One region of the Streptomyces sp. NPDC026575 genome, then DNA from elsewhere that is predicted to be linked to it. Evidence: predicted binding sites of a transcription regulator. Region 1 holds the regulator's gene; the other holds the start of a gene.

The links. Region 1 encodes HspR, which represses chaperone genes until heat shock. Its sites were predicted from a motif close to TTGAGNNNNNNNNNCTCAA; they were not measured.
Region 2: the regulator HspR is predicted to act here: its motif matches at 8,423-8,441, upstream of lon (endopeptidase La).

Annotation. Positions count from the first base shown of each region.
Region 1 covers NZ_JBVHQM010000034.1:78,774-90,365, reverse strand. The annotation lists gene ACZ4NB_RS33840 (hypothetical protein) at 1-234, opposite strand, end outside; gene ACZ4NB_RS33835 (pyridoxal phosphate-dependent aminotransferase) at 469-1,647, shown strand; gene ACZ4NB_RS33830 (YbjN domain-containing protein) at 1,730-2,266, opposite strand; gene clpB (ATP-dependent chaperone ClpB) at 2,435-5,065, opposite strand; gene ACZ4NB_RS33820 (Uma2 family endonuclease) at 5,238-5,819, shown strand; gene ACZ4NB_RS33815 (pyridoxamine 5'-phosphate oxidase family protein) at 5,866-6,270, shown strand; gene ACZ4NB_RS33810 (hypothetical protein) at 6,679-7,083, shown strand; gene ACZ4NB_RS33805 (heat shock protein transcriptional repressor HspR) at 7,187-7,639, opposite strand; gene dnaJ (molecular chaperone DnaJ) at 7,641-8,813, opposite strand; gene grpE (nucleotide exchange factor GrpE) at 8,859-9,512, opposite strand; gene dnaK (molecular chaperone DnaK) at 9,509-11,374, opposite strand.
Region 2 covers NZ_JBVHQM010000032.1:68,000-79,591, reverse strand. The annotation lists gene ACZ4NB_RS32865 (sensor histidine kinase) at 1-2,726, opposite strand, end outside; gene ACZ4NB_RS32860 (hypothetical protein) at 3,188-4,033, shown strand; gene ACZ4NB_RS32855 (MarR family winged helix-turn-helix transcriptional regulator) at 4,175-4,678, opposite strand; gene ACZ4NB_RS32850 (lysozyme) at 4,956-5,816, shown strand; gene lon (endopeptidase La) at 5,941-8,400, opposite strand; gene ACZ4NB_RS32840 (pentapeptide repeat-containing protein) at 8,613-9,458, opposite strand; gene ACZ4NB_RS32835 (YfbM family protein) at 9,642-10,145, shown strand; gene ACZ4NB_RS32830 (rhomboid-like protein) at 10,261-11,067, opposite strand; gene ACZ4NB_RS32825 (spermidine synthase family protein) at 11,315-11,592, shown strand, end outside.

The sequences.
Region 1 (11,592 bases):
GGAGGAGGAGCCCCCGCCGCAGGAGGAGCCGCCGCACGAGTGGCCACCGTGGTGCCCGCCCCCGTGATGGCCGCCGCTCGAACCCGCGCCGCCGGCGGCCCACCAGCTGCCGCTGCTCGAACCGCTCGACTTGCGGTACCCGCTCCCGCTCCGTCCGCCGGTGCCGCTCCGCGAGGCCAGGGCCACCAGCCCGATCACCACCGCACAGATCACCAGGAAAACCACGATCCCCATCTGCCTCACACTCCCTTTCCGTCCCCCGAAGCGTGGGGGCGCCTCCCACGCCGTTCAGGCAGTGGGGGCGCATCGCTCCAGCCGGCGCCCCGTTGCCCCGCTCGCGGCGCCGTCCGCGCCGCCGGCCGTCCTCGTCGACGGCCGTCTCAGTCCTGTATGCGGGGCTGATGCCCGGGCCCGGGAGTCTCAAAGCACAGTTGAGGAAGTCCAGAGGTTCGGCGGAGGATGGCGCGCATGGACCGACCGCTGCTCAACCGCCGCCTCGCCGAATTCGGCACCACGATCTTCGCCGAGATGTCAGCACTCGCCCTACGGACCGGCTCCATCAACCTCGGCCAGGGCTTCCCCGACGCCGACGGCCCGGAGGAGGTCAGAGAGGCAGCGGTCCGTGCCCTGCGCGACGGCCGCGGCAACCAGTACCCGCCCGGTCCCGGCGTCCCCGAACTGCGCACCGCCGTCGCCGCCCACCAGGAGCGCTTCTACGGCCACCTCGGCCTGTCGTACGACCCCGACACCGAGGTCCTGGTCACCGCCGGCGCGACCGAGGCCATCGCGGCCTCGCTGCTCGCCCTGCTGGAGCCCGGCGACGAGGTCATCGCGCTGGAGCCGTACTACGACTCCTACGCCGCCTGCATCGCGATGGCCGGCGGCCGGCGGGTACCGGTGACCCTGCACGCCGATCCGGAATCCGCGACCTACCGTCTCGACCTCGACGAGCTGCGCGACGCCGTCACGGATGACACCCGCCTCATCCTGCTCAACACCCCGCACAACCCCACCGGCACGGTCCTGACCCGCGCCGAGCTCACGGCCGTCGCCGAGCTGGCGGTGGAACGCGACCTCCTCGTCATCACCGACGAGGTCTACGAGCACCTGGTCTTCGAGGGCGAGCACCTGCCCCTGGCGTCCTTCCCCGGGATGCGCGACCGCACCGTCACCATCGGCTCGGCCGGCAAGACCTTCTCCTTCACCGGCTGGAAGGTCGGCTGGGTCACCGCGGCGCCGGAACTGGTGAGCGCGGTCCGCTCCGCCAAGCAGTTCCTCACCTTCGTCTCCGCCGGCCCCTTCCAGTACGCCGTGGCCGAGGCCCTCGCCCTGCCCGACGGCTACTACACCGGCCTGCGCGACGATCTGCGCGCCAAGCGCGACATCCTGGCGACCGGCCTGGCCGACGCCGGCTTCCAGGTCTTCCGCCCCTCGGGCACGTACTTCATCACCACCGACATCCGCCCCCTGGGCGAAAAGGACGGCTTCGCCTTCTGCCGCGCCCTGCCCGAACGCGCCGGCGTCGTCGCCATCCCCAACGCCGTCTTCTACGACCACAAGGACCGCGGCGCCCCGTACGTCCGCTTCGCCTTCTGCAAGAGCGTCGATCTGCTGGAGGAGGCGGCGGGACGGCTCAAGCGGCTCTGAGTCCGGCCGCCGGACAGACGAGGGCCCCGGAGCCGGCAGCTCCGGGGCCCTCGCAGCCGGGTGGGTGTGGGACGTACGGGGCTCAGGCCTCGTCGTCGCCCGGCTTCTCGTCGGAGTCGCCTTCGATCTCGGCCTCCAGGCCGAGCTGCTCGACGATCCACTTGTCGAATTCGATCGACGCGCGGACCCAGCTGACCGTGCTCGACACGAAGTGTTCGAGCGAGACGCCGGTGCCGATCAGCATCGATGCCTCACCGATCAGACGGACCGTGCCGTCGTCATGGGTGTGGGTGTAGGCCTTGGGCCACAGCGTCCGGCGGTTCCAGTCGTCGATCGCCTCCAGCAGCTTCGACTTCTCGTCGATGCCGTGGGCACGGTCGTAGAACGTACGGACGGAGAAGATCTGCTGCTCCTCCTCGCCCCGGAACATGAAGTACGTGCGGAACTGCTCCCACGGGGCGGCGAGGTCACCCTCCTCGTCGACTACGTACTTCAGCTCCATCTGGTCGAGGAGCTGCTTGACCAGGTCCTGGTCTGGCACGACGGGACCATCAGGCCCCGACGGCTCGGGTTCGGGCTGGCCCCCGAAATTCGGAATCGAGGACGGGTCGATGCTCACCGTGGAATTCCCTTCGTATGGTCCTTGCCATCCTCCCCCACATCCGCCCCGTCCTGGCAACCCCGGAGGGCCGGGTGCGGGCAAGGTGTCGCTCAAGGCAACGATCCGGCGGCACGATCAGGCACCCGGGACGGCCCGCCGGACCCGCCGACGGGCCGTCCGCGCAGCTCAGGCCGCCCCTTCGCGCACCGGCAGCACCGACAGCCGATCACCGTCGACATCCACCCGCACGGTGTCCCCGTCCAGCACGTCACCCGCCAGGATGGCGCGGGCGAGCTGGTCGCCGATGGCCGTCTGGACCAGGCGGCGCAGGGGGCGCGCCCCGTAGGACATGTCGGGGGCCGGCGCACCGTCGACCGGCTGTTGGCCGAGCCAGGCGAGCCAGGTCAGGGCGCGGTCGGTGACGTCCAGCGTCAGACGGCGCTCGCCCAGGCGGCGCTGGAGGTGGTCGAGCTGGAGCCGGGCGATCCGCTGCAGCTGGTCCGTGCCGAGCGGGTGGAAGACCACCACGTCGTCGAGCCGGTTGAGGAACTCGGGCCGGAACGAGGACCGGACCGTCTCCAGCACCTTCTCCCGCTTCTCGTCCTCCTTCAGCAGCGGGTCCATCAGGAAGGCGGAGCCGAGGTTGGAGGTGAGGATCAGGATGGTGTTGCGGAAGTCGACCGTGCGGCCCTGGCCGTCCGTGAGCCGTCCGTCGTCGAGCACCTGGAGCAGGATGTCGAAGACCTCGTGGTGGGCCTTCTCCACCTCGTCCAGGAGGACGACGGAGTACGGGCGGCGGCGTACGGCCTCGGTGAGCTGGCCGCCCTCCTCGTAGCCGACGTATCCGGGCGGCGCGCCCACCAGGCGGGCGACGGAGTGCTTCTCGCCGTACTCCGACATGTCGATCCGGACCATCGCCCGCTCGTCGTCGAAGAGGAAGTCCGCGAGCGCCTTGGCCAGCTCGGTCTTGCCGACGCCGGTCGGGCCGAGGAAGAGGAACGAGCCGGTGGGGCGGTCCGGGTCGGCGATCCCGGCGCGGGTACGCCGCACCGCGTCGGAGACCGCGCGTACGGCCTCGGACTGGCCGATCAGCCGCCGGCCGAGCTCGTCCTCCATGCGCAGCAGCTTCTGGGTCTCGCCCTCCAGCAGGCGGCCCGCCGGGATACCGGTCCAGGAGCCGACCACATCGGCGATGTCGTCCGGGCCGACCTCCTCCTTGACCATGGACTCCTTGGACGCCTCCTGCTCGGCCTCGGCGGCGGCCGCGGCCTCCAGCTCCTGCTCGACGGCCGGGATCTCGCCGTAGAGCAGCTTGGAGGCGGTGTCGAAGTCGCCGTCGCGCTGGGCGCGCTCGGCCTGGCCGCGCAGGTCGTCGAGCTTCTCCTTCAGCTCACCGACCCTGTTGAGGCCCTGCTTCTCCTTCTCCCAGCGGGCGGTCAGGCCGCGCAGCTCCTCCTCCTTGTCGGCGAGGTCCTTGCGCAGCTTCTCCAGCCGCTGGACGGAGCCGGCGTCGGTCTCGTTCTTGAGCGCCAGCTCCTCCATCTTCAGGCGGTCGACGGCGCGCTGGAGCTCGTCGATCTCCACGGGCGAGGAGTCGATCTCCATACGGAGCCGGGAGGCAGCCTCGTCGACGAGGTCGATCGCCTTGTCGGGCAGGAAGCGGGAGGTGATGTAGCGGTCGGAGAGGGTGGCGGCGGCGACCAGGGCGGAGTCGGCGATCTGCACCTTGTGGTGCGCCTCGTAGCGGCCCTTGAGACCGCGCAGGATGGCCACCGTGTCCTCGACGGTCGGCTCGGCGACCAGCACCTGCTGGAAGCGCCGCTCCAGCGCCGGGTCCTTCTCGATCCGCTCGCGGTACTCGTCGAGCGTCGTCGCACCGACCATCCGCAGCTCGCCGCGGGCCAGCATCGGCTTGAGCATGTTGCCGGCGTCCATGGACGAGTCGCCGCCGGCGCCCGCGCCGACGACCGTGTGCAGCTCGTCGATGAAGGTGATGATCTGGCCGTCGCTGGACTTGATCTCCGCCAGGACGGTCTTCAGCCGCTCCTCGAACTCACCGCGGTACTTCGCGCCCGCGACCATCGCCCCCAGGTCGAGCGCGACCAGCCGCTTGTTGCGCAGCGACTCGGGCACATCGCCCTTGACGATCCGCTGGGCCAGGCCCTCGACGACGGCGGTCTTGCCGACGCCCGGCTCGCCGATCAGCACCGGGTTGTTCTTCGTCCGGCGGGAGAGCACCTGCACCACCCGGCGGATCTCGTGGTCCCGGCCGATGACCGGGTCGAGCTTGCCCTCGCGAGCGGCCGCGGTGAAGTCCGTACCGAACTTCTCCAGCGCCTTGTACGTGCCCTCCGGGTCGGCGTTGGTCACCCGCTGGCCGCCCCGGCTCGCCTCGAAGGCGGCCAGCAGCTTCTTGGCGGAGGCGCCCTGCTGCTCCAGCAGCTCGCCGGTGCGGCCGCCCTTGGCCGCGATCCCGATCAGCAGATGCTCGGTCGAGACATAGGCGTCGCCCAGCTCCTTGGCCCGCTGGGTCGCGTCCGCGATCGCGCCGAGCAGCTCGCGGTCCGGCTGCGGCGGGGCGACCGTCGAGCCCTGCACGCTGGGCAGCGCGGCGAGCTGGCGCTCGGCGCCGTTGCGCAGCACGGCGGCGTCCGCCTCGACGGCCGCCAGCAGGTCCATGATGTTCTCGTTGTCCTGCCCGGCCAGCAGCGCCAGCAGGAGATGCGCGGACGTCATGTCCGCATGCCCGGCGGTGATCGCCCGGTCATTGGCGGCGCTCAGCGCCTCCCGGCTCTTGTTGGTCAGCTCGGCGTCCACGGCCCGGTGTCCTCCCTGTGTGTGCTGTTCCGACACGTCTTCTTGCAGGTACTAACGTGCAGTAAGTTGAGTCTATTCCACTCAAGGCCGCCCGTACGGGTGAAGCGGACCGAACAATGCTTCCCCGCCCTGGCCGCCTGGTGACACTGGCCTTCGACCACAAGGAGGTGGCATGACGGCTATGGCACACGAGCCGATGGTGACGGACGCGGAGACCCTCCTGGACGGCTTTCTGGCCTTGGAAACCCCGCCGGGCTTCCGGGCCGAGCTCATCGAGGGGGAGATTGTTGTGTCACCGCCGACCGATGGCGACCACGAGGACTACCTGAGCATCATCAACGAGCAGGTGCACAGGGAATCCGAAAGCGCCATGCAGATCTCGGGCTACAAGGGACTCACCCTCTCCAGTCCAGACGGCCATCCCGTGGATCACGTGATCCCCGACGCCACCATCGCCCCCCGCAGGCTCCGCCTCTTCCGGGGAGCCCCACCCTGGATGCGGAGCGACGGAGTGGCCTTGGTCGTCGAAGTGACGTCCAGCAGACCGGACAAGGACCGTGTCGCCAAGCGCCAGGCTTACGCCCGCGCCGACATTCCGCTCTACCTGCTGGTCGTCCGCGGCAAGTCCTCGGTCACGCTCTTCGGCGATCCGAAGGACGGGGACTATCGCGAGCTCCACACCAGGCCCTTCGGCAAACCCCTCCCCCTCCCCGCCCCCTTCTCCTTCGACCTGGAGACGGCCGACTTCCTCTGACCCCACCCAGGCCATGGGCCGCGGCCGCCCCTCTACGCTGGCCCCCATGGCCCACGACCTCTCCGCCCTCACGCCCGAGTACCTCGCCTTCTGGGGCGAGTACCTGATGCCGACGCTCACCACGCTGCGTGCGGACGGGACGCCGCACGTCGTCCCCGTGGGCGTCACCTACGACGCCGGGCAGCGGATCGCGCGGGTCATCACCCGCAAGGACAGCACCAAGGTCAAGAACGTCCTCGCCGCCGGGGCGGACGGTGCGACCGTCGCCGTGTGCCAGGTCGACAAGGGGCGCTGGGCGACCCTGGAGGGCGTCGCCCGGGTGCGTACGGACGCGGAGACGGTGGCCGACGCGGTGCGCAGGTACGCCGAACGGTACGGGCGGACGCCGACGCCGAACCCCGATCGGGTCATGATCGAGATCGCGGTGACCAGGGCGATGGGGCGGGCCTGAGAGCCCGTACCCGCACCGCGCACACCCCGGTCCGGACCTGGCCGGAAACACACCCTCCACAGCAGACGACAACCGCCCTACTGGTACCCAGGTACGACAGGAAACCGAACAGCTCCGCGCAATGACCGGGCGGGATCGGACCTGTCCCGTGCATGAGACGGCAGCTGGAGGCCGTATGGCGTCGGCATTGAGCATCGTCACGACCGTTCCGCGCCCACCGCGCGCCACCCCACCACGCCCGCACGCCGAGCTCTGCCCGCGCTGCGGTGGCCAACTCGCCGTGAACCAGGACGGCTGGAAGATCTGCCACGCCTGCGGTTACGCCTCGCCGCCCGGCACAGCCCCTCCACCACGGGCCGCCCTCGGGGGTATCGTCGCCCCCACAGTCGCCACGCCCCGGAGGGCACGATGAACTCGGTCCGAGTCACGGCGATCGCCTGCCTGATGCCGCTGTCCGAGCTGGACGAGGATCCGTTCCTGGTCGACGACCGCAGCCAGCACGACATGTGCAAGCAGTGGGCGGCGGCCCGTGACTACCACCTGACCTGCCAGCTCAGCCTGCACCAGCTGCGCGCCGACCACCGCGCGCTGTGGCGGGACGTCGAAGAGGGCCTGGTCGATGTGTTCGTCACGCCCAACCGCCGGGCCCTGGAGTACGCCATCGACGGCGCCGAGGAGTTCTCCGCACGCTGCGCGGCGGCCGGGGTACGGCTGGAGACCGCCGACCTCGACGAGCCGGTCTACACACTGGCGATGAAGTCGCAGGTGCACCGGCGGCTGTCGATGCCGACGGCCGGGTACAACGGCTGCTGACCGGCCCGGCGCACGGGCGGGCACACTCACCCAGATGACAAAAAGGGCCGGGATCACCCGGCCCTTTTCGCCACGTAGATGCGGGGCGCGCCCCGGCCGTCCGCTACTCGGACCGCTTGGGCCGCCACACCACCAGCGCACTGGTCTGCTGGACGTCCTGATAGGGCACCAGATCGCGCCGGTAGGAGGCATGCACCGCCGCCTCCCGCTGCCGCATCGCGCTGGCCGCGCCCTCCAGGGCGCCCTGCAGCTCGGCGACCCGCTGCTGCAGGGCCGCGACCTGGTTCTCCAGCTCGATGATGCGCTTGATGCCGGCGAGGTTGATGCCCTCGTCCTGGGACAACTGCTGCACCGTACGGAGCAGTTCGATGTCCCGGGCCGAATAGCGGCGGCCCCGCCCGGCCGTGCGGTCGGGCGAGACCAGCCCCAGCCGGTCGTACTGGCGCAGGGTCTGCGGATGCAGGCCGGAGAGCTGAGCCGCGACGGAGATGACGTACACCGGCGACTCATCGGTCAGTTCATACGGGTTACGACGCTGCCCGCCCCGGCTGTCCATCTCAGTCTCCCTTCGCGGCCTGGAACAGCTCCGCCCGCGGGTCGTCGCCCGCGGTCGCCTCGCGATAGGACTCCAGCGCTTCCCTCGCCTGGTCGCTGATGTCCTTGGGGACCAGCACCTCTATGGTGACCAGCAGATCACCCCGGGTGCCGTCCTTACGGGCCGCGCCCTTGCCGCGGGCCCGCATCGTGCGTCCGTTGGGGGTGCCGGCCGGCAGCTTCAGCGTGACCGGCGGGCCGCCCAGCGTCGGCACCTTCACCTCGCCGCCGAGCGCGGCCTCCGGGAACGTGACCGGTACCGTGACGGTGAGGTTGTCGCCCTTGCGGCCGAAGACCGGATGGCCGCCGACATGCACGACGACGTACAGATCGCCGGCCGGGCCGCCCTGCTCGCCCGGGGCGCCCTTGCCGCGCAGCCGGATGCGCTGCCCGTCGGACACGCCCGCGGGGATGCGGACCTGCATCGTGCGGGCGCTCGTCGCGCGCCCGCTGCCCTTGCAGACCTCGCAGGCGTCCTGGGCGATCAGGCCCCGGCCCTTGCAGTCGGCGCACGGGTCGGTCAGCGAGAAGCCGCCGCCCGCGCCCCGGCTGACCTGGCCGGTGCCCACACAGGTCGGGCAGACCCTGGGCGTACCGTTTTTGTCGCCGGTGCCCGAGCACGCCTTGCAGGGCGCCTGGCTGGACATCCGCAGCGGAACCGTGGCCCCGTCGACCGCCTCGGTGAAGCTGAGCGTCACCTCGGACTCGATGTCCTGGCCGCGCCGCGGCTGGGTACGCGTACCCGCGCCACCGCGGTTGAACAGGCCGCCGAAGACGTCCCCGAGCCCGCCGCCGAAGCCCCCGGCGCTGCCGGCTCCGCCCGAACCCCCGAAGAGGTCGCCCAGGTCGAAGTTGAAGCTGCCGCCGCCCCCGCCGGGGCCGGGGCGGAAGCCGCCGTTGCCGAACAGCGCCCGGGCGTCGTCGTACTCCTTGCGGCGCTTGGCGTCGCCCAGGACGTCGTTGGCCTCGGAGATCTCCTTGAAGCGCTCCTCAGCCTTGGCGTCGCCCTTGTTGGCGTCCGGGTGGTTCTCCCGGGCCAGCTTGCGGTACGCCTTCTTGATCTCCGCTTCGGTGGCGTCCTTGGGGACGCCGAGGACCTTGTAGTAGTCCTTCTCGACGAAGTCCTTGGTGCTCATCCCCGACGTCCCTCCTTTCCTGCGGTTTTCTGGTCGGTCCTCACGTCAGCCCTCGTCCGGGCCACCGCTCTCCTCGTCCGAGGGCTTGGCCTCGTCCTCGGATCCGGACTTGGCGCTCTGCGCGCCCGGCTGCGGCTCGGCGACGGCGACCCGCGCGGGGCGGATCGTGCGCTCACCGATGCGATACCCGGGCTGCAGGATCGCAACGCACGTCGTCTCGGTGACATCCGGCGCGTACGAGTGCATCAGCGCCTCGTGGATCGTCGGGTCGAAGGGCTCACCCTCCTTGCCGAACTGCTGCAGACCGAGCTTGGCGACCACGGTCTCCAGCGATTCGGCCACCGACTTGAAGCCGCCGACCAGTTCACCGTGCTCGCGGGCCCGGCCGACGTCGTCGAGCACGGGAAGCAGCTCGGACAGGAGGTTCGCCGCGGCGATCTCCTTGACCGTGACCCGGTCCCGCTCCACCCGGCGGCGGTAGTTCTGGTACTCCGCCTGGAGGCGCTGGAGGTCCGCCGTGCGCTCGTTGAGCGCCGTACGCACCTGGTCCAGCTGCGCCTGGAGCGCTACGTCCTGTACGTCCCCGGCCGGGGCCGAGCCCGCCTTGTCGGCGGACTCGGCCTCCTGCGCCGCGTCTTCGGGAGCGGCGTCAGAGGGGACGTCAGGCTTCTCTTCGAAACCCGGGGTCTCCTCCGTCACGCGGCACCACCCTTGGCGTCCTTGGGCTTCTCGTCGTCGACGATCTCGGCGTCCACGACGTCGTCCTCGGCCTTGGCCTGCTCGGCACCCGGAGCGGCGCCCTCGGCACCGGCACCGGCCTGCGCGGCCTGGGCGTCGGCGTACATGGCCTGGCCGAGCTTCTGGGAGACGGCCGCGACCTTCTCGGTGGCGGTGCGGATCTCCGCGGTGTCCTCGCCCTTGAGCTTCTCCTTCAGCTCGGCGACGGCCTCCTCGACCTCGGTCTTGACCTCACCGGGGACCTTGTCCTCGTTGTCCTTGAGGAACTTCTCGGTCTGGTAGACCAGCTGCTCGCCCTGGTTGCGGGTCTCGGCGGCCTCGCGGCGGCGGTGGTCCTCGTCCGCGTACTGCTCGGCCTCCTGGCGCATCCGGTCGACCTCGTCCTTCGGCAGCGAGGAGCCGCCGGTGACGGTCATCTTCTGCTCCTTGCCCGTGCCCAGGTCCTTGGCGGTCACGTGCATGATGCCGTTGGCGTCGATGTCGAAGGAGACCTCGATCTGCGGGACGCCGCGCGGGGCCGGCGGCAGGCCGGTCAGCTCGAACATCCCGAGCTTCTTGTTGTACGCCGCGATCTCGCGCTCGCCCTGGTAGACCTGGATCTGCACGGAGGGCTGGTTGTCCTCGGCGGTGGTGAAGATCTCCGAGCGCTTGGTCGGGATCGTCGTGTTCCGCTCGATGAGCTTGGTCATGATGCCGCCCTTGGTCTCGATACCGAGGGACAGCGGGGTGACGTCCAGCAGCAGGACGTCCTTGACCTCGCCCTTGAGGACACCGGCCTGGAGGGTGGCGCCGATGGCGACGACCTCGTCGGGGTTGACGCCCTTGTTGGCGTCCTTGCCGCCGGTCAGCTCCTTGACGAGCTCGGCGACGGCCGGCATACGGGTCGAGCCGCCGACCAGGACCACGTGGTCGATCTCGGACAGCTGGATGCCGGCGTCCTTGATGACGTTGTGGAACGGGGTCTTGCAGCGGTCGAGCAGGTCCGCGGTCAGCTGCTGGAACTGCGAGCGGGTGAGCTTCTCGTCCAGGTGCAGCGGGCCCTCGGCGGAGGCGGTGATGTAGGGAAGGTTGATCGTCGTCTCGGTCGAGGACGACAGCTCGATCTTCGCCTTCTCCGCGGCCTCGCGCAGACGCTGCAGCGCCATCTTGTCCTTGGACAGGTCGACGCCGTGGCCGTTGGCGAACTGCTTGACCAGGTAGTCGACGACGCGCTGGTCCCAGTCGTCACCACCGAGGTGGTTGTCACCGTTGGTGGCCTTCACCTCGACGACGCCGTCGCCGATCTCCAGCAGCGAGACGTCGAAGGTGCCGCCACCGAGGTCGAAGACCAGAATGGTCTGGTCGTCCTTCTCCAGGCCGTAGGCCAGGGCGGCCGCGGTGGGCTCGTTGACGATGCGCAGGACGTTGAGGCCCGCGATCTCACCGGCCTCCTTGGTGGCCTGGCGCTCGGAGTCGTTGAAGTAGGCCGGAACGGTGATGACCGCGTCGACAACCTTCTCGCCCAGATACGCCTCGGCATCCCGCTTGAGCTTCTGCAGGATGAAGGCGCTCATCTGCTGCGGGTTGAAGTCCTTGCCGTCGATGCCGATCTTCCAGTCGGTGCCCATGTGGCGCTTGACCGACCGGATGGTCCTGTCGACGTTGGTGACCGCCTGGCGCTTCGCGACCTCGCCGACCAGCACCTCGCCGTTCTTGGCGAAGGCGACGACGGACGGCGTGGTCCTGGCGCCCTCGGCGTTGGTGATGACGGTGGGCTCACCGCCCTCGAGAACACTGACGACGGAGTTCGTCGTACCCAGGTCGATGCCGACCGCACGTGCCATTTCGATTCCTCCAGCTGACTTGAGTGGAACAGGCTCAAGAGTGCAACACCAAGAAAAACCTGTCAACAGACCTGAGCCTGAGCCGCTCAACTTTTATGTCGCCCTTATCCTCACCCGGCCGTCGGCGAAGACGTCGGGGCGCCGCACAGGGTTGCCTTGGCGACACAGATCACCGGCCGGGCGGCTTCATGGCGCCCGGGAGAATGGGTAACCTCAGC
Region 2 (11,592 bases), on a different contig from region 1:
GGATCGGCGGCCACGGGCGCGGAGCCGCCCGCCACGGGCTGGGCCGGCGACTCGACGGCCGGGCTCGCCTCGTCCTCGGTCCGGGTGTGCGCGTCGTCGCCGGTGGTGGCCTCGGCCGCGTCGATGGCGCGCTCGGCGGCGGCGACCAACGGGTCGGTGTCCGGGTCGGCGTCCCGGTCGGCGTCCGTTTCGGCGGTGGGCCCGGCCGCCGCCGGTTCCGTCCGCGGCACCCTCGTCTGCAGGGTGTTGGAGTTCGCCTCGGCGACCGAGCCGGGCAGCACGGGGGTGTGCGCCGCCTCGCGCGGCGCCGTCGTGGCGGGCGAGGGGGCCGGGCGGGTGGGCAGTATCGAGCCGGGCAGGACGACCACGGCCGTGACGCCGCCCTGCTTGGCGTCGCGCAGCTGGACCCGGACGCCGTGCCGGGCGGCCAGCCGCACCACCACGTACAGGCCCAGTCCCAGGGCCTCGTCGACGGTCTCGGAGGACGAGGCGGCCTCGGCGTCCGCCAGCCGCTCGTTGAGCTCGGCCAGCCGCTCCGCGGTCATCCCTATGCCCTCGTCCTGCACCGAGAGCATCAGCTCGCCGCTCTCCATCAGCCAGCCGGAGAGCTCGACATGGGCGTCCGGCGGGGAGAACGCGGTGGCGTTCTCCAGGAGTTCGGCGACCAGATGGCTGAGGTCGTCCGCGGCGAACCCGGCGACCTGCGCGTGCGGCGGCAGCGACTCGATGCGTACCCGGTCGTACCGCTCGATCTCGCTGACCGCGGCGCGCAGCACGTCCAGCAGCGGGACCGGGCCCTGGTGGCCGTTGCCGTGCTGTTCCGCGCCCGCCAGCACCAGCAGGTTCTCGCTGTTGCGGCGCATCCGCGCGGCGAAGTGGTCCAGCTTGAACAGCGTCTCCAGCCGCTCCGGGTCCCGCTCGCCCTCCTCCAGCGACTCGATGACGGCGAGCTGGCGCTCCACGAGGCCGAGGGTGCGCAGCGAGAGGTTGACGAACCGGCCGTGCACGCCGGTCTGCGCGGTGGCCAGCCGCTCGGTGAGATCGGCGACCTCCGCCTTGAGCGACGCGCTCTGCTCCTGGAGCACCTCGCGCTCGGCGACCAGCCGCTGCCGGCCGCCGACCAGCCGCTTGCGCTCGCCCTCCAGTTCGGCGGTGCGCCGCGCCGACTCGCCCACCTGGGCGTGCAGTGCGTTGACGGACCGGACGACGGCGGCGAACTCGTCGTTGCGGCCCTTGTAGCTGATCGGCTCCTCCTGCGCGGGGTCGCCGGCCACCCGCTTGGCGCCGATCCGCAGCGCCGCCAGGGGCTGGGTCAGGGTACGGGCGGCCCAGACGCCGGCGCCGACGGCCAGCAGCAGGCAGAGCGCCTCCAGGCCGATGCGGATCTCCAGCTCGTTCACATCGTCGTCGCGCAGGGCACCGAGCCGCTCGATGTCGGCGGTGGCCATGGCCGACTCCACGCCCCGCATCAGCCCGATGCGGGTGGTGAGGGTCTGGGCCACCTTCTGGCGGTTGAGCCGCAGGTCCGCGGCGTCCAGGCGGGGCTGGTCGGTCAGCCGGGTCAGATAGCGCTCGGCGGCGGTGATGTCGGCGCCGGTGACGGTGCGTTCGTAGCGGTCCCGGGCGCCCTGGCCGGCGGTCTGCCGGAAGTCGCCCAGCGCGCCCTGGGCGCGGATGTGCGCGACCTGGGCGAGGGCGGTCAGTTGGGGCCGGCTGCCGCCCGCGCCGAGCCCGGCGAGCAGCAGGGCGCGGGTGCCGGCGGCCTGGTCGGTGAGGCGGCCGAGGGCGGGCAGCGCGCGGGTGTCGGCGTCGGCGGAGTCCGCGCGGGCGGGGAGGTGGCGGGCGATGGTGTCGCCGATCGCGCCGAGCGCCTGGATGACCTCGGTATAGGCGTGGTAGACCTGCTCGGCCGAATCGGTACCGGACAGCGCCCTGTGACGGGTTTGCGGGAGCTCGGCCAGGAGCTTGGCGGCGGCCGCGTAGACCTGGGTGTCGCCCGAGGCGTCCTGGGCCTCGGCGCGCAGCTCGCCGATCTGCCGGTCGACGCGGACACGCTGGGGCTCGAAGGCCGCGGAGGCGTCGGCGGATACGGCGGTGCGCCCGGACACGGCGGCGTCGGCCGCGGCGGTGTGGGCAGTGGTGGCGTTGGCAGCGGCGGCGTCGGGAGCAGTCGCGCCGTTCCCGGTGCCGTTGACTCCTGTGCCGTTGACTCCTGTGCCGTTGGTGCCGGTCCCGTTGGTTCCAGTGGCGTTGGCTCCGGTGGCGTTGGCTCCCACGCCGTTGGTTGTCGGGCGGCCGGTCCGTGCGCTGCCGGCTCCGCCGGTGCGGCCGCCGTGGGCACCGGATGCACCGGATGCGCCGGGCTTGGCGCCCTTGCGGCCGGCCGGTGCGGCGGCGTGCGCGGTCAGCGCGTCGCGCTCGTCGGCGAGGGAGTGCGCGAGGGCGATCGCCCGGGCGTTCAACTCGGCGAGGTCGACCAGCTGCTGGCTGTCGTGGGCGTTGTCGGCCGTGGTGGCGAGGCCGGGGGCGCCGGCGCCGAGGACCGCGGCGGCGACCACGGCCACCGCTCCGACGAGCCGGTTGCGCACCCGCGCCGGACGCCGCCCCGAGAGGTCGTCCCCGCCCGTCGCGCCCGCACCCTTGCCCGGTCCCGAGACCGAACCGGCCGGTGAACCCGGCTTCCCTGCGCCGCCCCGAAGCCGCATCTTCCGCACCGCTGCTCGCATTCCTGTCTCGCCTGCCCACGCCGTATGGCGTCGCGGACCCGGTTCGCTCGCCGCTCGCGGGGCGGACCTGCGCGCACACCGCAGCAGCACACACTTCCGCGAAGGGTAAACAGTCCGGCTCTGCGCGTCGCGATGAACGTCCTGGCCCCGCCCTTGACCGGGCAACGACCCTTCCACCGGCGTCGCGCAGTGGCCCGGCAACACATGCCTGGCCACCTGAACGAGTGAACATCACTTGCAGTTTGACCATCAACTTCCCGGCGCCACCGATTTCCGCGGCGGACCGGCCCACGGCCCGGACGGGTTTGGAGATGCGTGCCGGTCCTGGAAAGATGCCCGCCCGCACGCCGCCGGCTCCCTGGTCCATACCTTCCGTACGCCGCTGACCTGCCCGTACGCCGACGCCGCCGGGAGCGCCCGGTAAGCGGGGCAGCGCCGCGGCCTCCGGCAGACTTGCGGCCATGCGCATCGAACTCGCCACCGAGCCGGGTGATCCCCAACGCCCAAACGAGGACTACGCATCGGTCGCCCTGCCCGCCTTTGGCCAGGGCGGAGTCCTGGTCCTTCTGGACGGGGTGACACCGCCCGCCGAGGACTACGGATGCGTGCACACGGTGCCGTGGTTCACCGCGCGACTCGGTGGCGCCTTGCTCGAACTGTCGGTTTCACGCCGGGATATGACACTCCCTGAGGTGCTGGCCGCCGCCATCTCCCGGACGGCCGACGAGCATCGCGGCACCTGTGACCTTTCTCACGTCCGCACTCCGCAGGCAACCGTGGTGGCCGCGCGGTGGTCCGAGGCCACCGTCGAGCATCTCGTCCTGTCCGATTCGGTGCTCCTGTTGGAGCGGGTGGACGGCTCGGTGCATCCGGTGCTGGACCCGCGGCTGGACGAGCTGCCGCCTGCGGTCCGCGCCCAGCGCGCCGCCGTGCGGGCGCTGCCCCGCGGTTCGGCGGAGCGGGCCGCGGCGGGGCGGGCGTACGGCCGCGCGGTCGAGGCGCTGCGCAACGCCGAGGGCGGCTTCTTCACCGCGGCCGCCGATCCGTCGGTGGCCGCCCGCGCGGTGAGCGGCAGCACCCCGCGCGCCGAGGTCCGCTCGCTGACCGCGCTCACCGACGGCGCGGGCCGCTGGGTCGAGGTCTTCCGGCAGGGCTCCTGGAAGGACTGCGTCGACGTGGTGGCCGAGCAGGGCCCGCAGTCCCTCGTCGACCAGGTCCGGGCGGCCGAGGCGGCGGACCCGAAGTGCGAGACCCATCCCCGCGGCAAGGCCCGGGACGACGCGGCGGTGATCTACGTGGCGCCCTGAGCAACGCCCGGGAATGTCTCCTCCGGGAGAACCCCCCTCCGGGAACATCCCCCGCCCCCACCACGTTGTGGCCCCGCAGGGGGCGCTCGCATCCCCTACGGAATGCGTTCGACGACCCCTACCCCCCGCCTCCCTCGCCCCCTACCCCTCCTCGCCCTCCTGCTCCGTGTTCAAGCGATGCAGCAGCCGCGCGAGTTCGGCCACCTCCGCGCGGTCCCACGAGGCGAGCCGGCGCGCGTACTGGGCGCGGCGCCCGTTGCGGACGCGGGTGAAGCGGGCGAGGCCCTCGTCCGTGATGCGGACGAGGACGGCGCGGCCGTCGGCCGGGTCCGGCTCGCGGGCGACCAGCCCCAGCTTCTCCAGGGCGTGCAGCTGGCGGCTCATCGTGGCCTTGCCGACCCCGAAGAAGCCGGCGAGGTCGGTGGCGCGCTGCGCGCCGGCGTCGGCCAGCCGGAGCAGGAGCCCGTATGCGGACGGCTCCAGATCGGGATGCACCTCGCGGGCCAATTCGCCGGACGAGGCCCGGGCACGGCGGAGGAATACCGCCAATTCCCGTTCCAGGGCGAGAAATACGTGGTCCTCACCAGTCGGCTCGCAGTCCGCCGCGGTACCGCCGGCTCCGGTGTTGTGCACGTCAGCGCCCATTCCCGCTTTCCTCATCTGAAAGTTTCCGCCCTCGGCGGCCGAAGCCGCAGCTCGGCCAGTATTTCGCAGGATTAGACCAACGGCAGCCCGGCAACCCTCTTTTGCCTCATCGGTCTACGCGCGTATCGTGATACCTGGCATGACCACACCAAGCGGCCCGGTCGGCGTCAAAGGTTCCGCCGCGCGTCATGCACACCGCACCTCCGTGTCATCGCGTCTGCGTCATGCCGTCAGATCATCCCCCTCAGGTCACCCACCGAGATCTCCGGAGACACGTATGACCGTGCTCAGATCCGGCTTCCCCCACCGCCCCGCACGCTCCCTCGCGACCGTGGTCGGGGCCCTTCTCGCGATTCTCGCCCTCCTTCTCGGCCGGCCGTCCGCCGCCGGCGCCCAGGCTCCGCGGCGCGCGCCGGAACCGACCCACCCCGGACAGGACTGGGCCGGCTCGCAGATCGCCAGGCACGAGGGCACCGCGATCGGCACCGCCCCGCCGGCGGCCTCGCTCGCGGCGTCCGTCGAGGGCGTGGACGTCAGCAGCCACAACGGCAACGTCGCCTGGTCGACGCTCTGGAACAGCGGCGCCCGCTTCGCCTACGTCAAGGCGACGGAGTCCACCAGCTACACCAACCCGTACTTCGCGCAGCAGTACAACGGCTCCTACAACGTGGGCATGATCCGTGGCGCCTACCACTTCGCCACGCCCGACACCTCCAGCGGCGCCGCCCAGGCCAACTACTTCGTCGACCACGGCGGCGGCTGGTCCAAGGACGGCAGGACGCTGCCCGGCGCGCTCGACATGGAGTACAACCCCTACGGCGCGACCTGTTACGGGCTGAGCGCGGCCGGCCTGGTCAACTGGATGAAGGACTGGTTCGCCACCTACAAGGCGCGCACCGGCCGGGACGCGGTCATCTACACCTCCACCGGCTGGTGGAAGCAGTGCACCGGCAACTCGTCCGCCTTCGGGGCCGTCAATCCGCTGTGGGTTCCGCGCTACGGCTCCTCGGTCGGCGAACTCCCGGCCGGCTGGGGCTTCCACACCATCTGGCAGTACACCTCGACCGGCCCGACGGTCGGTGACCACAACCGCTTCAACGGCGCCTACGACCGGCTGCAGGCGCTGGCGAACGGCTGAGCGCACCCGGCCGACGGTCCTTGCGCGGGCGTACGGCCCCCTCCACGCCCGGGCCGTACGCGCCGACGGGCCCCTGCCGCACAGCCCGTGCGGCAGGGGCCCGCCCCCTCTCCCCGCGCGCGGCTCAGGCCGCGACGGGGATTTCGGGCACGGCACCGTTGGACGCCGGTGTCAGCGCCAGCTCCAGCACCTGGCGGACATCCGCGACCGGGTGGACCTCCAGGGAGTCGAGGATCTCGGCCGGGACGTCGTCCAGGTCCGGTTCGTTCCGCTTGGGGATGATCACCGTCGTGATCCCGGCCCGGTGCGCCGCGAGCAGCTTCTGCTTGACGCCGCCGATCGGCAGCACCCGCCCGGTCAGCGAGATCTCACCGGTCATCGCCACATCCGGCCGGACCTGCCGGCCCGACAGCAGCGAGGCCAGCGCCGTCGTCATCGTCACGCCCGCGCTCGGCCCGTCCTTGGGGACCGCGCCCGCCGGTACGTGCAGATGCACTCCGCGCTCCTTGAGGTCGGCGACCGGCAGCTCCAGCTCCGCGCCATGGGAGCGCAGGAACGACAGCGCGATATGCGCGGACTCCTTCATCACGTCGCCGAGCTGGCCGGTCAGCTGGAGCCCGGACGCACCGGTTTCCGGATCGGCGAGCGATGCCTCCACGTAGAGCACGTCGCCGCCGGCGCCGGTGACCGCGAGGCCGGTGACCACTCCGGGGACGGCCGTCCGCCGCTCGGCCGGGTCCTGGGCGGACTCGGGGGTGTGGTGCGGCCGCCCGATCAGCGGGCGCAGCTGCTCCACGCCGATCGTGAACGGCAGCTCCCGCTCGCCGAGTTCGTGCTGGGCGGCGACCTTGCGCAGGAGCCGGGCGATGGCCCGCTCCAGATTCCGTACGCCCGCCTCGCGGGTGTACTCGCCCGCCAGCCGGCGCAGCGCGTCGTCCTCCAGCGCCACCTCGTCCCGCTCCAGGCCGGCCCGCTCCAGCTGGCGCGGCAGCAGGTGGTCCCGGGCGATGACGACCTTCTCGTCCTCGGTGTAGCCGTCCAGCCGGACCAGCTCCATCCGGTCCAGCAGCGGCTCGGGGATGGCTTCGAGGACGTTGGCGGTGGCCAGGAAGACCACGTCGCTGAGGTCGAGTTCGACCTCCAGGTAGTGGTCGCGGAAGGTGTGGTTCTGCGCCGGGTCCAGTACCTCCAGGAGGGCGGCCGCCGGGTCGCCCCGGAAGTCGGACCCCACCTTGTCGATCTCGTCGAGGAGGACGACCGGGTTCATCGAGCCGGCCTCCTTGATGGCGCGGACGATCCGGCCGGGCAGCGCGCCGACGTACGTACGGCGGTGGCCGCGGATCTCCGCCTCGTCGCGGACGCCGCCGAGCGCGACCCGGACGAACGAGCGGCCCATGGCGCGGGCGACGGACTCGCCGAGCGAGGTCTTGCCCACGCCGGGCGGGCCGACGAGTGCCAGGACGGCGCCGCCCGCCCGTCGTCCACCGCCGCCCTTGCCGGACTCACCGGGCGCGGTCCCCTTGGCCCCGCCGCCGACCAGCCCCAGGCCGCGCTCGGCCCGTCGCTTCCTGACGGCCAGGTACTCGGTGATCCGCTCCTTGACCTCCTCCAGGCCGGCGTGGTCGGCGTCCAGCACCCGCTTGGCGCCGGCGATGTCGTAGGCGTCCTCGGTCCGTTCGTTCCACGGCAGTTCGAGGACGGTGTCCAGCCAGGTGCGGATCCACGATCCCTCGGGGCTCTGGTCGCTGGCCCGCTCCAGCTTGTCGACCTCCTTGAGGGCGGCCTTGCGGACGTCCTCGGGCAGGTCGGCGGCCTCGACCCGGGCTCGGTAGTCGTCGCTCTCGTCCTCCGGGTCGCCGTTCAGCTCGGCGAGTTCCTTGCGGACCGCCTCCAGCTGCCGCCGCAGCAGGAACTCCCGCTGCTGCTTGTCGACACCCTCCTGGACGTCCTTGGCGATGGACTCGGCGACGTCCTGTTCGGCGAGGTGGTCGCGCAGCGTCTCGGTGGCGAACTTCAGGCGGGCGACCGGGTCGGTGGTCTCCAGCAGCCGGACCTTCTGCTCGGTGGTCAGGAAGGGCGAGTAGCCGGAGTTGTCGGCCAGCGCCGGCACGTCCTCGATCTGCTGGACGCGGTCGACGACCTGCCAGGCACCGCGCTTGCGCAGCCAGCTGGTGGCCAGCGCCTTGTACTCGGTGACGAGTTCGGCGACGGCCCCGGGCAGCGGATCGGGGACCTGTTCGTCGACGGTCGTGCCCTCCACCCACAGTGCGGCGCCGGGGCCGGTCGTGCCGGAACCGATCCGCACCCGGCCCAGGCCCCGGATCAGCGCTCCGGGGTCGCCGTCGGACAGCCGGCCGACCTGCTCGATCCGCCCGAGCGTGCCGATGCCCGCGTAGGTGCCGTCGATGCGGGGCACAAGCAGCACCCGCGGCTTGTTACCCGAGGTGGCGGCGGCCTGTGCGGCCTCCACCGCGGCGCGGACGTCCGCGTCGGACAGGTCCAGCGGCACCACCATGCCGGGGAGCACGACCTCGTCGTCGAGCGGCAGCACGGGCAGGGTGAGCGATGTGGACGTCGAAGCCATGATCTCCCCTTCGGCAATCAAGTTGAGCTTTACCCACTCAATGCGGAGGGGTGGGGAGTTGTTCCCCGCGCGCGTTCGCTGTGAGCGATCGCGGCGGGGCAGGCGTCGGGGAGCGCCCGGCTTGCCGGTGCGCGGGGCGGGTGCCGGGGGGCGCCCGGCATACCGGTGCGCGGGGCGGGTGCCGGGCTACCGGTGCGCGGGTTGGTGCCCGGCTACCAGTGCGTGGGGCGGGTCAGCGTCTCGGGCAGCTTGGTGGTGGAGTCGCCCCGGGCCGCGTTCAGCTGGGCCTGGGTCAGGAAGAGGGCGCCGGTGAGGTCGGCGCCGCTGAGGTCGGCGTCGCGCAGATCGGCGCCGATCACATCCGCCCGGCGCAGATCGGCGCCCTTGAGGTCGGCGGCGATGAGGTACGCGCCGCGGAGGTTGGCGCCCTGGAGGTCGGCGCCCCTGAGGCGGGCCCCCATGAGGTCGGCGCCCCGCCGCTCCTTCTTGCGGCCCGGGACCTTGGCCCGTACGAGCTCGCTGGTGCGCAGCAGCAGGGCGTTGACCTCGCCCCGGTGGGCCGGCACGTCCAGCGCGGCGAGTTCCTCGGCGCTGCCGCGGGTGAGGCGTTCGGTCTTCTCCAGCGCGGCCCTCAGGTCGGCGTGCAGGGGGCGGGCGGCCCGGAGGGTGAGCGCCTCGGCCAGGTACCAGAGCAGTTCGTGCAGCTGCCGCATGACGGGGAACACGTCGAACATCTGCCGGGCGGTGCCGGGTGCCTGCCGCCAGTCCCGTCCGCCGAAGGTGACCTGGGAGACCTTCTGCCCGGCGCCGAAGCAGTCGAAGACGGTGCAGCCGGAGAAGCCGCGCTTGCGCAGGTCGGTGTGGATGCCGCAGCGGAAGTCGGTCTGCAGGTTGGGGCAGGGCCGGCCGGCCTCCTTGTCGAGGGCGAAGTCCGCGGAGGCCGCGAACGGCAGCGCGACGCAGCACAGCCCGAAGCAGCTGCCGCAGTCGGACTGCAGGCCCAGCTCGACAGTGTCCGGATGTGCTTGCTTGCGCTCGGGCGCGCGGTCTGGGGACACGGTGCGGATACTCCTGCGGCCGGCGTGCGCCGCACGGGGCGGCGCCTGGAAGGGAGGTCCATTCTCCCAGGCCCGGACGGGTGGCAGCGGCCGGCCGGTTTCGCTCGCCGCGGGGCGCCGGCGGGCCGCCAACGCGGCGCCGGCCGCCGGGCGTTGTCAGTGGTCGCCCCTAGCCTCGGATCCATGAGCATGATCGGACAGTTCGCACGCGTCACCCCCGCCGAATTCGACCGCGCCCTCGACGACCCCGAGTGGGCGTTCAAGCTGGTCATCGGGCGGATGGAAGAGGAAGCCGGGCAGCCCGCGGAGCCGGCCGCGGCCCGCTGCCTGGACGTCGACAAAGCCTGGGACGCCCTCGGGTTCCTGCTGCGCCGGGCGGCCTTCCCGGTGGAGATCGTGTACGGGGAGGCGGACGTCCCGGGGGCCGACGACTGGGGCTACGGCCCGCCTCGTTACCTCACCGCCGAGCGGGTGCGGGTCGCCGCCGAGGCGCTCGCGGAGATATCCGGCGCGGAGCTGACGGCCGGCGTCGGCCCGGAGGACCTCGCCCTGGCGGCGGTGTATCCGTCGATCGTGTGGGAGCGCGGCGAGCCCCTGGACTATGTGCGCGAGCACTACGACGCGCTGCGTCCGTTCTTCCGTGCGGCGGCGGACCAGGGGGACGCCGTGCTCGTCTGGCTCGGCTAGGAGGGGGTGCGGGCGGGTGCCGGTGGTCCGGAGATGCGGTCCGGAAATGCGGCCCCTGGCTGACCCGGCGCCGGGGCCGATCCACCGGACCGGCTCCGGGCCCGTCGCGCCGGGGTCAGTAGGTCCGCACGCCGCGCAGCGCCGGATGCCCCAGGTCGCCGAGGAGCGGCCGAGGGCCGGTGCGGCAGGCGCGCCAGCGGCGCAGCAGGGGCCAGCAGGCCGTGCCCAGGGCGAGGGACAGCAGATGCCCCCAGTCGGTCATCGGGTCCAGGTAGGCCAGCAGATCGGTCAGCGCCAGGCAGCCCACGCCGGCCAGGAGGGGCCAGCGCGCCCAGGCCGGCAGCAGGCCCGCGAGGGCTCCGGTGCAGGTCATCACGCCGAAGCTGATGCCGTAGTCGAGGCGGTGCAGGGAGCTCTCCGGCAGCTGCCCGGCGGCGACGGAGAAGGCCACCGGCACCTCGGTGGCGAGGGTGGCCAGCGCATGGCCGCCGAAGAAGACCGCGGCGCTGCGCAGTCCGCCGATCCGCCGCTCCAGGGCCGTCAGGACGAGGAGGAAGGCGAGGGCGTAGGCGGAGGTCAGTCCGCCGGCTATCCACAGGGCGCTGGCGGCCAGCACCAGCAGCGGGGCCTTGGTCAGGTGGACGACGTCCGTGCTGGAGCCCCGCAGCAGTTCGGAGACCAGGTGGGGGTCGGCGTGTTCGGCGAAGAGGGAGGTGGCGGCGAGCAGGACGGCGTAGCCGAGGGTGAAGGGGGTGCCGGTGGGGGTGGGGAGGAGCCGCCAGACCCGTCGGCGCAGCCGCTCGGCGGCCGGCCCGGTGCTCGCCCGGCGCAGCCGCTCGGCCGCCGGCCCGGCACCGGCTCCCGCAATGTCGCCCGGGCCCCGATCGGCCCGTGCCCCTCCGGCGGTTCCCAGCCAGCTCACTTGGCGGTCCCTCCCAGTCCATGGCTCATCCGGTGAGCCACGCCCCATCTCCCCCGGGCGGTGCGTGCTCGTTCTGCTGTGCACAACGTCGCGGACCACCCTGCCTGCTCAACCCATGAGGAAGTTGTGAGAGTGATATGCCTCACACCAGACAACTGCCGTCGCGGCACCCGCGTCAGGGTCCCGGCGGCCCACCCGCCCCGTATCGCGTTGCCCGGCGCGGGGCGTGTTGGCCACCATGGGCGCCATGGTTTCCGTTACTCCGCAGCAGACGGCCGACCCCGCAGCGGCCCCCCGCACGATCGACCGGCGCGAGGGCCCGTACGGCGAGGTGGTGCTGCGGCAGCGGGCCAAGGACCCCACCGGACCGGCAGGACCGGAAGGCCCCGCGACCCCGGTGATCTACGAGATCATCGCCAACGGCTGCTTCCTGATGGACACCTCCGACGGCCGGTCCGAACGGCTGCTGATCGACGCCGCGCTGGACGGGCTCCCCGCCGACCGCGAGCGGCCCTCGGTGCTGAT